2 regions of the Romboutsia sp. MSSM.1001216sp_RTP31141st1_G3_RTP31141_220114 genome follow, and region 2 is predicted to be linked to the other one. Evidence: riboswitches for the same ligand, from Rfam matches in the RefSeq annotation. Region 2 holds a riboswitch; the other holds the start of a gene.

Region 1 (8,268 bases), 150 kb from region 2:
TGTTGTATTTTTAGATACTGCAAATAGAGAACATATACTAAAAGACGTTGGTAAAATCAAAATGTCTAATTTATGTTGTGAAATATTTCAATACCAAACACCATCAAATATAAAAGGATATGCTGGAGAAAATATATGGGGACAAGATATAAGTTGCAATTTAGGTTCTTTAAACATTGCTAATGTAATGGATAATAAAGATATAGAAAATACGATTGATACTGCAATAAGGGCATTAACTTTTGTTTCTGATAACACTAGTATAAATGAAGTGCCAACAATCAAAAATGGAAATGATTCGTCACATGCAGTAGGTCTTGGTGCTATGAATTTACATGGATACTTAGTGAGAGAAAATATACTTTATACATCAGAAGAAGCAATAGACTTTTGTAATGTATTTTTTGCAATGGTTAGACATTTTGCTATAAAGTCATCTATGAATATAGCTAAAGAGAGAAATAAAACATTTGTTGGGTTTGAAAAATCAGAATATGCAAAAGGAAAAGATAGTAATGTATTAAAAAAATATTATAAAAATTCATACTTACCTAAGACAGATAAAGTAAAAAAATTGTTTGAAGGTATACATATACCTACAACTAAAGAATGGGAAGCTTTATTAGATGAAGTAAAAGTACATGGATTATATAATGCATACTTAATAGCAATAGCACCAACTCAAAGTATTAGTTATGTTCAAAATGCAACATCAAGTATAATGCCAATTACAGAGCCGGTTGAAGTTAGAACATATGGTGATTCTACAACTATATATCCTATGCCATTTTTAACTAATGAAAACATGCTTTATTACCAATCTGCATATAGAATGGATATGAGAAAAGTTATAGATATAGTTTCAACAGTCCAAAATCATGTTGACCAAGGTATATCAACAACATTATTTGTAACAGATGATAAAACAACTAGAGATATAGCTAGATTATATATATATGCTTACAAAAAAGGACTAAAAAGTCTTTACTACACAAGAACTAAAATGACTAGAGACAACAATGAGTGTCTTATGTGTTCAGTATAAGGGGGAGTACTATGACATTTAAATTAGAAAAAATACACAAAGCAGTAAACTGGAATAAAGAAGATGATGGATTTACTCAAGCCTTTTGGGAACAAAATGTAAAACAATTTTGGTTACCAGAGGAAATATCAGTTTCAAAAGATTTAAAAGTATTTAATGAATTAAATGAAAAAGAAAAAGAATTATATAAAAAAGTATTAGGTGGACTTACATTACTAGACACTAAGCAAGGAAATGATGGGGTACCATCTATGATGAGCCTTACAGATAACCTTCAAAGAAAAGCAGTATTATCATTTATGGGAACTATGGAAGAAATACATGCTAAAAGTTACTCATCTATATTTATGACACTGCTTTCTAATGATGAAATTGAAGAATTATTTAAATGGATAGAAAGTGAAGAAACACTTCAGAAAAAGGCGGACTTAGTACTAGCCCAATATAAAAATACAAAAGATGAAGAAAGTTTATATTTATCTATGGTAACAAGTGTATTCTTAGAAAGCTTTTTATTCTACTCAGGTTTTTTCTATCCACTATATCTAGCAGGCCAAGGTAAAATGGTTGCAAGTGGAGAAATAATATCTCTTATACTTAGAGATGAATCACTACATGGAAAGTATATAGGACTTCTTTCTCAAGAAATATATGAAAAGTTTGAAGAAGCTAAAAAAGAAGAATTAAAAGATAGAATGTACAAAATACTTGAAGATTTAATGGAAAATGAAATAAACTATACAAACACTATATACAAAGATAGCGGTCTTGAAAGTGAAGTTATAAATTTCTTAAAATACAATGCTAATAGGGCATTAGACAATTTAGGGTTTAATGAATATTATAAAGTAAGTGAAATAAACCCAATAGTACTAAATGGGCTAAGTACAGAAACCAAAAATCACGACTTTTTCTCGACTAAAGGTAATGGATATCAAAAAGGTGTATATGAAGAATTAAAAGATGAAGATTTCTTAATATAAAAAAATCACTTGGATAAAACCAAGTGATTTTTTAGTTTAATGTTTTATATTAGGTAAAAGCATTTTAATAATCTTATAAATCAAAAATACATAATAATATCATTTAAATTTGATAAAAATATATAAGAAAGTTTAAGGAGGTATTAAAATGTCTAAAAAACCAGCAATAAGTAATGCTAAACAAGCTCTAAATCAAATGAAACTAGAAATAGCAAATGAACTAGGAATGTCAAATAGTCATATAGATGGATCTAATGATACATCATATAAAAATGGACATATAGGTGGAAACTTAGGTGGTGTGATGAGTAGAAGATTAGTAGAAATGGGTGAAGAACAGCTACTAAGAGAATATAATAAAAAAAATAAATAATTAACAGGCATTGAGTTGAAAGTCAGTAAACAACTCAATGCTTTTTTTAGTAATTAAAACCATTTTAGTGTAAAAAGTTGACGGATTAAGTAGATGAAATTATAATGAAAGTACAAAGTATAACCACGATTAATAGGTAGGCTATATAAAGGAGATTAAGGATGAGTTCAGAGTTAGCAAGACTAAAAGAATTGTATGAAATATTTTTAGATATGGAAAAATATTCAGTATTATTACCAACAGAAAAGAGGCTTTCAGATTTCGTAAAGGTTACGTTAGACAAAGAACATGAAGTAGTGTATTTAAAAGAAGAAAAACAAGAAAGAAAGTTAAATTCAGATGGGTTTAAGATAAATTTAATTTGTATATTAGAAAGTGTAGAAGATTTTTTAGATAATTCTAATATTATTGATAGATTTAGTGAAGTTGAAGAAGGAAAACTTAGTGAAGAAGAATATATAAAGTATGCAGGTGGTATTTGCTTGGCTAGAGGTAAATATGATAAGATAATTTCAAAACTTTATGTTATATAAATATATATTATGCCTTTAAGTAGATGCTTAAGGGCTATTATTAAAAAAAGACAGAATTTATTTCTGTCTTTTTTTAATAATAAACTGAAAAATAAAGCTATATAAAATTAATGACTAAGGAGCATGATTAAAGGGATAGTAATATTATTACTAAAAAAATATATTATATACATTTATGTTAAATAAGTAGTTAAATATTACAAATTTATAATAACTCTTGAAAAAATAATGACGTGTGAGTTAAGATGATTTTAAGAAAATAAAAAATAAGATTATAGATGCGGGTATAATGATTAGATTTAACTAAGGTTATAGGGATTTTGACATATAAAGATATTTATAAATAATAAATGAACAGAAGGAGCATATCATATGAGAAAATTATTTACAGAGTGGGCGATGGATATAGCCGAAGATAGTAAAGTTAGAAGTACGTGTGTTTCAAGACAAGTAGGAGCTGTAATTATAAAAGGAAAGCAAATTATAGCTACAGGTTATAATGGAAGTCCTGCTGGAACTATTCATTGTTCAGATATTGGCTATTGCGAGAGAAAAAAAAGAGGTATACCTTCAGGACAAGGCTTAGAACTATGTCGAGCTGGGCATGCTGAAGCAAATGCTATAATACAATGTGCTAAACATGGAATAAGCTGTGAAGGAGCTACATTGTATGCTACTACTCAACCTTGTGTATTTTGCTCAATATCTATTATTCAAGCAGGAATAAAAAAAGTAATATTTAAAGGAGAGTATCCTACAGGCTTAGGCCAGCAGCTATTTGAAGAAGCTGGAATAGAATACATTAAATATGAAGATGCATTAAAACAAGAGCAAGAAGAACAAGAAGCTAAACGTGAGAAAGAGAAGAAACGTGTTCAAGAATTCTTAAGTAAGCCAAGGAGCTATTAAAAGGCTAGGCTAAACAATTTAGCTTTTATAGAAAAATATATAATAATTTATTGTTTATTTATATTCAACAATGATTACTGTAAAAAGATATATTAAATATAAACAAAGCTACTTAACATATGTTAAGTAGCTTTGTTTATATTTAATAGTGTTGAGTTTAATATAATATTTTACCTTAAATACTTTCTATAGTAATATACAATCATAAAAAAAGCACCACATGAAGCATCTATTAAATCCATCATGGTATCTTTTAAACCGCCAGATTGCGTATTCATCTTAAATAAGACATCTAGTAAATATTCACATATTTCACAAATTGCTGATATGCCCATTGCAAAGAAGAAAAGAATCATACATATTAAAAGTTTATTATTTTTACTACTAATATTTTTTAGTATATTAAATCCAATTTTAACAGATATAAATCCAGACCAAAAATGAAGAAAATCATCATAAAATGGGATTATATCGTAAAGTCCATAACATGAACCTAGTAAAAAAGAAGATAATATAAAAATGTTTCCAATTATGTACAATGGGTAGTCAAGTATAGCTAAGTTTTTTAAATAAGCTTTAGTAAGCACAAAAGTAATTATAAGCGAAATTAAGCTAATTACGCTTTTTCCAAATTCTTTGTTAAATAGAAAAAATATTATAGATAAAATATAAATAATGTAAAGTAATATACTAAATTTTTTAATATCTTTATGTTTCATAGCAATTCCTACCTTCCATAATTATTATATTATTATGTGCATACGTATAAATAAAATGTAAGTTTAATTTATATAATTTAATTTAGCTGAAATATAAAAAAATAAATAGAAAAATAAATTATTTTGTTTTAAAACTTACTAATTTGGGTATATATGTATTAGAAATATTAGAAAAATAGTAAAAAATAGTATAATACAAATTAACAATAGGAGTGATGAGCATGAGTTTAGCAAAAAAAATAGAACAAAAGAAAAAAGCTAAAAAAGCAAAAGAAAGAAATAAAAAGATAAAAATAGCTACACTAGGTGTTGCAACAGGTGCTATAACAGGAATACTAGGTGGGGTTTTATTAGCTCCTAAGTCAGGAAAAGAAACTAGAGAAGATATAAAAAATACAGCTAAAGATATAAACACAAATGTAAGTGAAAAGGCTGCCAAAACAAAAGAAAAATTAACTACAAATGTAAATGAATCTAAGAGAAGAATAAAAGAGTATTTAGATAGTAAAAAGAAAGAAAATGAAGACGTAGTAGATACTAATGTTGTAGAATTATTACAAGCTCCACAAGAAGCTAAGGATAAAGAATAATTGCTATGGAGAATAACATTATGTACATAGATTTAAATGTAATATATATAATACTAGCATTATTAGGTATAGGTGCATTAATATTTTTAATAATAACTTTAAAAAATATTAATGAATTTATTAAAAATATCAATACAGTGGTATCAACAAATTCTGATGACATACATACAGTAGTAGGTAAATTACCTAATTTAGTTGATAATATCAGCGATATTAGTGAAAATGTAAAAGACGTTGCGGAAGTTGCAACAGATGTAACAGCAGATATAGTAGTGGCTAAAGAAAATGTAAAATCTAATGTTGAGATATTTACTGAAATATTAAATATATTAAAATCTGTATTTATTAATAAATAGTCATAAAAGTCATAATTAAATCGTAATTTAATTATGACTTTTTTTATTTGCTAATATATCATAATAAATTAAGATGTATAAAAAATTAATATATATAATTTATAAGTAGATTTATTAGAATAATTAAAAAATAATATTGACAAAATTGTGAAAATTAACTATTATATAAATAATTAAATAATTCTTATCAAGAGTGGCGGAGGGACTGGCCCGACGAAGCCCAGCAACCAGTATTATTATACGGGTGCTAAATCCTGCAGCATAAGCTGAAAGATGAGAGTATAATTTTTGCTGTCAAAGCCTGAGTTATCTCAGGTTTTTTTTATTAAAAAATATCAGGTATATTTAAATAAATTAAAATTATACTCTTTAGAAGTTTTAATATAAAGGGAGGTATATTATGAAAGAAGAAGCAAAAAAAGGTAGTATATTAGGATTATTACCACTGGGTGTATTTTTAATAGTATTTTTAGGTAGCGGGGTAATAACTGGGGATTTTTATAAAATGCCAGCAATAGTAGCATTTATAATCGCAACTATAGTAGGATTTTCTCTTAATAGAAAAGTTAGTTTAGGAGAAAAGATAGAAGTATTTTGTAAAGGTGCAGGTAATATAGATATAATATCTATGATTATGATATTTATACTTGCAGGCTCTTTTTCAAGTGTAGCTAAGGCAATGGGAGGTGTTGACTCAACTGTTAATTTAAGTTTATCAATTCTTCCTCCTAATCTTTTAGTATCAGGGTTATTTGTAATAGGATGTTTTATATCTATATCTATGGGAACATCAATGGGAACAATAGCAGCACTTGGGCCAATAGGCATAGGAATTGCAGCTAAAACAGGAATACCAGCACCATTAGTAATAGGAGCTGTTGTAGGTGGAGCTATGTTTGGAGATAATTTATCTATGATATCAGACACTACAATAGCAGCAACCAAAACTCAAGGATGTGAATTAAAAGATAAATTTAGAGTAAATTTCTTAATAGTTTTACCAGCAGCTATTATAACTGCTATATTATTAGCTACTATAACATCAGGGTATAGTTTAGGTGGTAGCACAAGCTATAGATATGATTTTATAAAAGTTTTACCATATTTAGGAGTGTTATTAGGAGCTTTATGTGGAGTAAATGTATTTGTTTTACTTAGTTTTGGAGTAGTATTTGCAGGTGCAATAGGATTATTTACAAATTCATTTGGGTTATTTGGATTTATAGAAGCTATATCAGGTGGTATATCAGGAATGTATGAATTATGTCTACTTGTTATAATAATCGGAGGACTTGTAGAACTTATAAAATTAAATGGTGGAATAGACTTTATACTTAATTTTATAAGTAGTAAAATAAAAACTAAAAAAGGTGCAGAGTTTGGTATAGCAGCATTAGTAAGTATAGTAGATTTATGTACAGCAAACAACACTATAGCAATAGTAACAGCAGGGCCACTTGCAAAAGATATAGCTACAAAATTTGATATAGATAATAGAAAAACTGCAAGTATATTAGATATATTCTCATCTTGTTGGCAAGGCATAGTTCCATATGGTGCACAAGTATTAACAGCTGCAGGGATGGTAGGAATATCTCCTGTTGAATTAATTAAATATCTACATTATCCTTGGTTAATGTTAGCTTGTGGAATAATAGCTATAACATTTGGTATTCCAAACTTAAATAAAGTTAATAAAAGGAAAAAAGAAGTAGCTTAATGTAACTATAAAATTTTAGTTTCATATAATATAATAAAAGCAATACTGGAGGAGATTATGGCATTAGGTGACTATGATTTCTTAGTAGGAGTAGTATCGACTTTTATAATAACATCATCCTATGAAATATCAATATATACTATAAATCAAGCTCGATGTATAGTTAAATCATATAAGTATATGAAACATAATAATACTTAAAAAGTGAAGTTTTAAAACTTCACTTTTTTTACGCTTAAGGAAATTATGATATTTCAAAAATTAGTAGATAATTATTACAGTTAAGTAATACCAATCAGTTTAGCGAGTGTAAAAAATAAACTTAATATTTTTACATTCGTACAATAATAGTTAAATTAACTGAAATATCACATAAAGTTTATAATTAGCATAATTATAATAAATATTATTATGAGAAGGTGAAATATTATTTATGAATAGATACTATAGACAGATAGATTACAGCAAATTTGATAAAAATATGGAAGAGTTTGTAAATGAGAATCATATAAAAAGTGATACAGGCTATATTATAATTACATCTACTAAAGATAAACTTACCTATATATTAAAAAAAGTAGATTATAGATTTAAGGTACTGCACGTTTGGAGTAGCACTGTAGGAAAAAGCTCAACTCCTACAATAAAGGGTATATTTAAGTCAGGTATAAAGTATCCTGCTATAGGGGGAGAAAAAAGTTCAGCAAAATATGCAATGAATATAGTAGATGATTACTATTACCACTCAATACTATATGATCCTAAGGGACTTTATGTAATAGATGATAGACTTGGAGTAGCTATAAGTATGGGATGTATAAGATTAGCTACAGAAAATGCTAGATGGATGTATGATAATATACCTATTAATACTACTATAATAATAAAATAGTTATATAAAAATATAAATATCAAATAATAGTTATAAGAAATAAAAAGGAGATAATTTTATGATTAGCTTTGACCCTATTGAATGGATTGGATATTCAGCATCCTTATTTATAGTTATATCATTAACGATGACATCTATAGTAAAGCTT
Region 2 (8,268 bases):
TTCCCACTCATTTTTTGCATCAGTTGTAAATTTTCTAACTTGTGATTCTGCATTATCATATATAGGTGATGCCACATACCACTTATTATCAAGTGTAAAATTATTTTTAGTATCTGGATCCCAAAAATGATCTTGATATAAATCATAAGCATTTGGATCATAATCTGGATATGTCGATCCAAGTTGTAAGTCTCTTAAGTTAGATTTTAGAATATCAAGATTTGACTTTAATAATTGAGGTTCTGATTTGCTTAAATCTTTTTCAATCATTTTAACTGCTTGAGTTGCAATTAAAGCGTGCGTTCCTGTCCCATCTTTTTTACCATCCCAAGCATAAGATGTTGAACCCATAGCTACAAATAACATTGAAATTACAAATGCTTTTGCGCTATTTTTCTTTATATTTCTTATCATAGCCTTGTTTTACCTCCAAATATCAAAATACTTTATAATTAAAAATATATAAAAACGCTTTCTCTTTCAATATTTTTGCATATTTTGTAACTTTTTGTAATTTTTTATAATTTTTTGTATTTCTTCAAGGTAAAATCATTATTTTAAATAATAATTAAAGTGAGGTATAATAACCTCACTTTAATTACATTCTTCACTTTTTTTATTGTACATAAACATATAAAACGATGCGCTAAATATTACAAAATATCCAAATACGCTAAACTTATCGGGAAATACACTAAATAATACTACACTTATTATTGCAGAGAATATTATATTAGAATAATCAAATATAGATATCTCTTTAGCTGGCGCATATTTATAAGCCCAAGTTACACCAAATTGGCCTACAGTCGCAAATACCCCTGCAAGAAGTAAATACATAAGTTGTATCATACTCATTGGCTCATAAGTCATAATCATTATCGGAAATATTACAACTAATGAGAATAAAGAAAAATAAAATACTACAGTCGCTCCATTTTCTTTTTTACCTAATACCCTAAGACAAGTGTATGCTGATGCCGCACATAAAGCACCTGCTACACCCACAATTGATGGTAACATTTCTAAATCAAATGTTGGTTTTATTATAAATAAAGCTCCTACAAATGCCACTAATACAGCAGCTATTTGATTAGTTTTTATCTTTTCTTTTAAAAATAACGCAGAAAATATTATAACAAAGAATGGACTTAACTTATTTAACATATTGGCATCTGATAACACCATTCTATCTATTGCATAATAATTAAATATTATACCAAGTGTTCCAAATGCTGATCTTAAGTTTAATAATCTTCTATTTTCCCTACTTCCAAAATAACTTTGTTTTGCTTTTGTAACCATTATAAATGCTACTACACAAGAAACTAAATTTCTAAAAAATGTCTTTTGAAAAGTTGGTAAGTCTCCTGCTAATTTTATAAAAGCCGACATCATAGCAAATCCAAATGCCGAAACTATTATACATATTATACCTTTACTTCTGTTACTTAACTCTGCCTGCACGATATACCTCCTATGTAATTTTTTTATTTATCTTTTGTATGCAATTATTTATTATATATTAAAAAAAACTATCTAGCTAGTTTTTTATATAATCTCATAATCATAGTCCAACGTTACATTACTTGTGTTTATATTATATAAATTATATTCTTCTCCAAAAAAAGTCAGTAATATTTTTTTACCTTCAAATGGTTCTAAACCTCCATTTATGTCTATTCTCTTAAAAATCTTTTTAGCAAATACTCTGCCAGTAGCATCTTTTAACTCAATCTTAAAGTTATTAATATCATTAATAGTATTTTCTGTTAAGTTTAGTAAATATCCATTAAGGTATAAAGTATTTTTTTCTTCAAATATATTATTTACTATTAAATTCATACTATCTTTCTTTACCTTAAAGTTTCTTGCAGAATAAATACTATTTCTATTTAAATAATTACCTTTTAAATTTTTAAAGTCATAATTATTTACATCTTTTTCAGTAATAAATTTATTATATCTTTGTCTTTTCCTATAATTATAATCGGTAAGTAATAATCCTTTATATATGTTTTTTATATTTGAATCTATTAAGTTACTCTACGTTTGTATAATACCTAATGTATCTGCATTAGATATTCCGACTACTCTTTGTTGTATTAAGAGTTCATAATAATTATTGTAAATTTGCTTTGTGGGAAAAATTCCATTTGGTGCATCTACATATGCGTCAACTGCATTTTTAAGCTTACTATTAGGTAAATATAAATACTCCAGATATTCTTTTTCTTTTGATGAAATATCTATTGTATATTTTTTCTTTCCACAATTTACGCTTACCTTATAATCATCTTTAAAAGTTGCGCTACAATTATTATTTTTATAAAATATATCTTGGTTAAATATCTCTATTAATTTACCATCTTCATATTTATATATAACTCCAATTTCAAATCCTCCAGACCCCCCGAATCTGCCTCTAACCATTATTTCTGATTTATTGTCTCCTGTAAAATCTCCTAAAAATAGTTGCATATTATAACCAGAATATTTGATATTAACAGTAATAGGATCACTATTTTCTGATTTTAAAGTAAGGTCTATATTATCGACATAGGGGATTCCTTCAAAAGGATATACTCCTACTAATATTACTTCATCTTTTGAGTTTACTTTACTTATATTCCCATAACTGCTATCTATTAAAACTTTCTTTGTAAGGCTTTCCATGGCTACTCCCCCCCCTAAACTATTTTACTCTAGTTATAATATCTTATGAGACTTTATATATTAATGTTATATTTAAAATACACATTATAAACTTACACAAATTAATATACTAGTCAAATTACTTGGCATATATTATAAAGTTATTTTATTAATAAAATTTTTATATTTTGTATATATAAAGTTTTCCTTCTTAGCCTCGTGGTCTTTATCATCTAATATTCTCATATGATAAGCATATATTGCATATTCACCTAGTTTATCTACTAATTTATTGTTTACATATGCCCCAACAAAAGCTCCTATTCCTGGCACTAACTGAAATAACTTTGCTAAATCAATGTAATCTCTATACTCTTGTTGAAAGCTTCTCCAATCAAATGCATTAATATCATCAGATAACTTATGTTTAAAATCATCAAAGCATTCCATATTTTCAAATACATAGTTTACATGCTCTTTACTTGAAAAAGCAAGCTGAAATATGTTTAATATATATAATCTTTCTTTATAATCATTTGTATCAAATCCATATATGCTAGCAATTTCATAAATAAGCTTTATTTTTATACTAAGAAGTAATGGAAAGTCACAAAGCCCTATAAATATGCCTCCTGCCCCTGTTCCAGCACCTTCTATCATAGCAGTTCTCTTATAAATTTTTATCTTTTCAAGAGCTAGATTATCTCTTTCTTCTAAAGATATATCTAGTATAGGTTTTTTAGTAGTATACTTAGACCCAAATAAAACCATTTTAGTCATATTTTTTATAGCTACAGTTAATATTTCGTGGTACTTTTGAGGTAAAACGGAATTTATTTTATTTTGAGTTTCTTTTGATGCTTTATCTATTATAGATGGTTTTTTTCGTATTTTCTTTTTCCATTTTTTTAATTCTTTTAGTTTAATCTCATTATAATTTTGCATTTTTTCACCTATTTAAAATTTATATTAATTATTTACATAATATATTTATTATACATATAGATTTTTAATATTACTATGTACTTATTTTTCCAAACTAAACAAGCTAGTTATCTAACTAGCTTGCTTAATTTCTTATTAAATTATATTAATCCAATTGTTGTATATCTTAATGCTGTGTTCCATCCAATCTACACTTATTCCTTTGTTCATATCATCTTCAATAAAATAATTTTTAGGTATATCTATATATATTTTTTTATTTCTATCCCTTAAATATTCTCTTTTCAAGCATTCTTTATCATACTCATGATGTCCAAATATATAATAGTCATTGTACTTCCCTTTTATAATATGCTCTATACCTTCATCTGTTGTCGATAATATTTTTATAGATTTACAATTTTTTAAATCCTTCCTATTTAATATAGTGTGCCTAGAATGAGCACATATAAAACCATTATTTATATTTTTGAGTATTTCATCATCACAAAGTATATTATGTTTATATACTCCAAATATCTTCTTATCGAGTATCTCTTTGTTTATTCCATATATATGATTTAAACAAGCCTGCGCTCCCCAGCATATACTTAACATACTTTTTAAATTTTTAATAGAATAATCAAATATATAATTTAATTCATCTATATATTTAACCTGTTTGAAATCTATTTTTTCAATAGGAGCTCCTGTAACTATAAGTCCATCTAAATCATCTTTTACTTCATCAAAGGTATAATAATTTTTCATCAAATATAGTCTATTACAATTTTTGTATACATGCGTTTTAAGCCTTATAAACTTTATATTTATATCCTCATTCATTTTTGAAAATAACTCTAATAAATGAGCTTCTGTCTCTACTTTATTAGGCATAAGATTTAATATACCTATAGTTTTATAATGAGGACTGATCTTACCTAAACTAGATTTTCTATATAGCTTTTTATTATAAATTTTGCTTTCTATTATACAATTATCTACAAATTTGGCTCCATTTATTTTTTTACAAAGATATACAGTCATATTATATTTCCTTAAGTGCTCTATCAAAGTCATTTATTAAGTCATCTATATTTTCTATTCCAACAGATACTCTAATCATCTCTAAACTAACTCCACACTTTATCTTATCTTCATCAGACAACTGGCTATGAGTAGTACTAGCAGGATGAAGTACTGATGTTTTATTAAATCCAAGATGTATTGCCAAATCTACTAATTTTAAAGATTTTATAAAAGTCTTAGCTTCATTTATTCCACCTTTTATACCAAATGTTAATATTCCACTTCCACCTTTTAAGTAAGTTTTTACTTTCTTATAATCTTCTCTACTTTCTAAGTATGGATAGTTTACCCAGCTTACTTTTTCATGATTTTCTAAATACTTTGCTAATACTAAAGTATTTTTACTATGTTTTTTCATTCTAAGATGAAGTGTTTCCACTCCTAGATTACTTAAAAATGCATTAAAAGGGCTCATTGTGCTACCTAAATCTCTAAGCAGTGATGCTCTTAACTTTGTTATATAAGCACTTTCCCTAAGTTCCTCAACATATTTAATATCATGACAACTAACACCTCCATCACTTAATAATGGATATTTCCCATTATCCCAATTAAAATTACCACAATCAACAACTATTCCTCCAAGTGCCACTGCATGACCATCTATATATTTTGATGTAGAATGTATAACTATATTTGCACCAAAATTTATAGGATTACATAAATACGGGCTTGCTACTGTATTGTCAACTATAAAAGGAATATCCCCCTTTTTAGCTATTTCACTTAATTTCTTAAAATCTAATATATCTAGTCCTGGATTTCCTATAGTTTCTCCATATATAGCTTTAGTATTTTCATCTACTAAGGATAGTATATATTCTTTATCATCATTATTGGATACAAATTTTGTTTCTATTCCAAAACTTCTAAGAGTTATATTAAATAAATTATAAGTTCCACCATATAGTGATGATACTGATATTATATTGTCTCCACTTTTGCATATATTTAAAATAGCTAAAAGCACCGCCGATTGTCCTGAACTAACTGCAACTGCTCCGACGCCACCTTCAAGATATGCTATTTTTTCTTCAAAATTTGCTACTGTTGGATTGCTTATTCTACTATACATATGGCCATCTGCTTTTAAATCAAATATATCTGCCACTAAGTCTGGATCTTCATATTTGAAGGTTGTACTTTGAACCAAAGGATACACCATAGGCTCCCCAACATTTGGTTTATATCCCCCTCTTACACATAAAGTTTACTTGTTATAATTTTTCATAAAAAAAGCCCCCTTTTATCTAGGAAGCCTTTTATTAACGCAACAAATCAATATGCCTTTTATCTCTCAGGAAAACTCCTGCAGGATTTAGCACAATTCTAACTAAGTTAGCTGTTGCCAGGCTTCATAGGGCCAGTCCCTCCACCATTCTTAATAAAAGACTTTCTATTTATTTTTATTATTTAATAAGTATTATATATTATAATTATCGAAATTATAATTTAATAAATTAATTTATATATATTTATATATATTTATATGTATATGTTCATAAAATATTTTATACTATAACTTACCATTTTTGCTTAATTATTGATTATTCCAAATTACTATATTCTATAAAATTTTGTCTAGTTTTGAGCTTTTACTACATATTTATTTCTAACCTCTTTAGGTAGAATATTCCATACATAAACTGCTAAAGAGAAATCTAACATACTATGTATTATAGTTCCAACTCCTATTAATCCTATAACAGATACTAAAAAACCTTGATTATAAAATCCTTCCGAAAGGTTTGATGAAAAATAAAAAGGTATAATTACTAAAACTTCTCCAATAGCATGAATTAATCCTATAACAAATGAATATCCTAAAGAACTTTTTATACTCTTTATAAGATCCCTATTTTTGTTTAAGTAAATACACCCAATACTAACAAATAATAAATGACTTAGTGCTCTAATTACAATTGGTAATGGGAAACCACCAAATAAAAAACCTATTGTAGTTCCAAGTGTTACAAATAGAGCAGTCTTTGATGATATAAACATAGCTATAAATATTGGTATATGACTAGCTAATGTAAAAGATGCCGGTTCTAATATTATTTTAATTGGTGAAAACATTGGTATAATAATTCCCATTGCACATAAAAGTGCTGATAATACAATATTTTTAGTTCTCATATCTCTCCTCCAAATATATTTTTTAATTTAGTATATTTAATTCATATTACATGTGTCTTTACATATATATTTACAGTTTAGTGACTAAATTTATAATTGTCAAATACTTTTTTATGTTTATTCATTTAAGCTTGCTTACATATATAAAATTAATTTATTCATATTTATAATTTTTTAATATTGATAATATCAACTAATATGCTATAATTTACATAAATTTTCAATGAGTGGTGATATTATGAATGAATATATTGGAATAATCATAAGAAATCAAAATGATAAGTTTTTACTTTGTGATGGAAGCTTTTATATAAAAACTAGATTAGATTCTAATAGGGATATTGAGGATATAATAAAAACTGAAATATATAACGTATTAGAAAAAGACATATTTAAGATAAGAAAAATTTTTGAAGAAAAAATCATTCATAGATATGAAGAAATAACACTTTACTTAGTTGATGTTGGAGTTTATACCAATGACTACGATTTTATATCAATAGACAAGATATTAAGTGAAATTATAAATTTTGATGATAAAAACTATTTTAATGAATATATATTAAAACCTGAAGAATACTCTAATATACTCTCAACTACATTTACTTTGCTTATGCTTGTTATCACAGTTAATATATTTCATTTACCACAATTTATACACAATATTTCTTCATATACTCTAAGTGGATTTTCACTTATTTTTATATATGCAATATTTAATAGATACTTAAAATCAAATTTAATAACATACTTATCTTACTTTAAATTTAATGTTAAAATTGCTAACTATATAACATCACTTTTACTAGTTATATATTGTATAATAACTTTATTTTAAATACTAGCTATATATATATGAATCTATAATCAAATTTTTAAGTAAAATATAGCACAAAAGCTACTTTAATTTTATATAATCTAAGGATTTTCTATTCTTTTACTACCAATTCATTCTTTACTTTATAAAGATTAAGCAGTATAATAATGCCAAATACATCAATTTATAATTTTTTATAAAATAAATATATAATAATAATTTTATAACCAATATAGACTTAACTAATAAAATTTATAGGTTACTTATCTTATTTCTTAAGCCATACAAATAAATTCATTTCAAAACACTTTACAAAAGACAACTTTAGGAGGATGACTTATGTGTTTAAAATTAAGAAAAATAGCAATAGTAGGTACGGGACTAGTTGGGTCTAGCTGTGGATTTGCACTAGTTAATCAATGTGTATGTGATGAACTTTTAATGATTGATATAAATGAAGAAAAAGCTAAAGGCGAAGCTTGGGATTTAACTCACGGAGTAGAATTTATGTCTCAAAGAACTAAAATAAGACAAGCAACATTTGCAGATTGTAGTGATGCTGATATTGTTATATTTACTGCAGGACCAGCACCTAAACAAGGTCAATCTAGACTTGATACTTTAGAAGTTAGTGCTTCTATATG

The links. Region 2 has a riboswitch for S-adenosylmethionine ahead of ABCP60_RS07165 (O-acetylhomoserine aminocarboxypropyltransferase/cysteine synthase family protein). Riboswitches for the same ligand answer to the same signal wherever they lie in the genome.
Region 1: it holds a riboswitch for S-adenosylmethionine, as region 2 does, so the genes downstream of both, ABCP60_RS07910 (Na+/H+ antiporter NhaC family protein) here and ABCP60_RS07165 (O-acetylhomoserine aminocarboxypropyltransferase/cysteine synthase family protein) in region 2, are expected to answer to the same signal.

Annotation. Positions count from the first base shown of each region.
Region 1 is NZ_JBCIUO010000003.1:207,864-216,131, reverse strand. Features, by position in the region: gene nrdE (class 1b ribonucleoside-diphosphate reductase subunit alpha) at 1-1,045, shown strand, start outside; gene nrdF (class 1b ribonucleoside-diphosphate reductase subunit beta) at 1,057-2,028, shown strand; gene ABCP60_RS07940 (alpha/beta-type small acid-soluble spore protein) at 2,177-2,401, shown strand; gene ABCP60_RS07935 (hypothetical protein) at 2,563-2,934, shown strand; gene ABCP60_RS07930 (cytidine/deoxycytidylate deaminase family protein) at 3,307-3,843, shown strand; gene ABCP60_RS07925 (hypothetical protein) at 4,014-4,562, opposite strand; gene ABCP60_RS07920 (YtxH domain-containing protein) at 4,784-5,152, shown strand; gene ABCP60_RS07915 (hypothetical protein) at 5,173-5,508, shown strand; SAM riboswitch class I at 5,690-5,788, shown strand; gene ABCP60_RS07910 (Na+/H+ antiporter NhaC family protein) at 5,909-7,228, shown strand; gene ABCP60_RS07905 (hypothetical protein) at 7,286-7,429, shown strand; gene ABCP60_RS07900 (L,D-transpeptidase) at 7,662-8,120, shown strand; gene ABCP60_RS07895 (YgjV family protein) at 8,179-8,268, shown strand, end outside.
Region 2 is NZ_JBCIUO010000003.1:53,070-61,337, forward strand. Features, by position in the region: gene ABCP60_RS07135 (zinc dependent phospholipase C family protein) at 1-414, opposite strand, end outside; gene ABCP60_RS07140 (DMT family transporter) at 595-1,467, opposite strand; gene ABCP60_RS07145 (hypothetical protein) at 1,552-1,845, opposite strand; gene ABCP60_RS07150 (hypothetical protein) at 2,047-2,676, opposite strand; gene ABCP60_RS07155 (EcsC family protein) at 2,809-3,600, opposite strand; gene ABCP60_RS07160 (homoserine O-succinyltransferase) at 3,736-4,626, opposite strand; partial or broken gene ABCP60_RS07165 (O-acetylhomoserine aminocarboxypropyltransferase/cysteine synthase family protein) at 4,628-5,866, opposite strand; SAM riboswitch class I at 5,956-6,059, opposite strand; gene ABCP60_RS07170 (hypothetical protein) at 6,250-6,807, opposite strand; gene ABCP60_RS07175 (hypothetical protein) at 7,046-7,645, shown strand; gene ABCP60_RS07180 (L-lactate dehydrogenase) at 7,964-8,268, shown strand, end outside.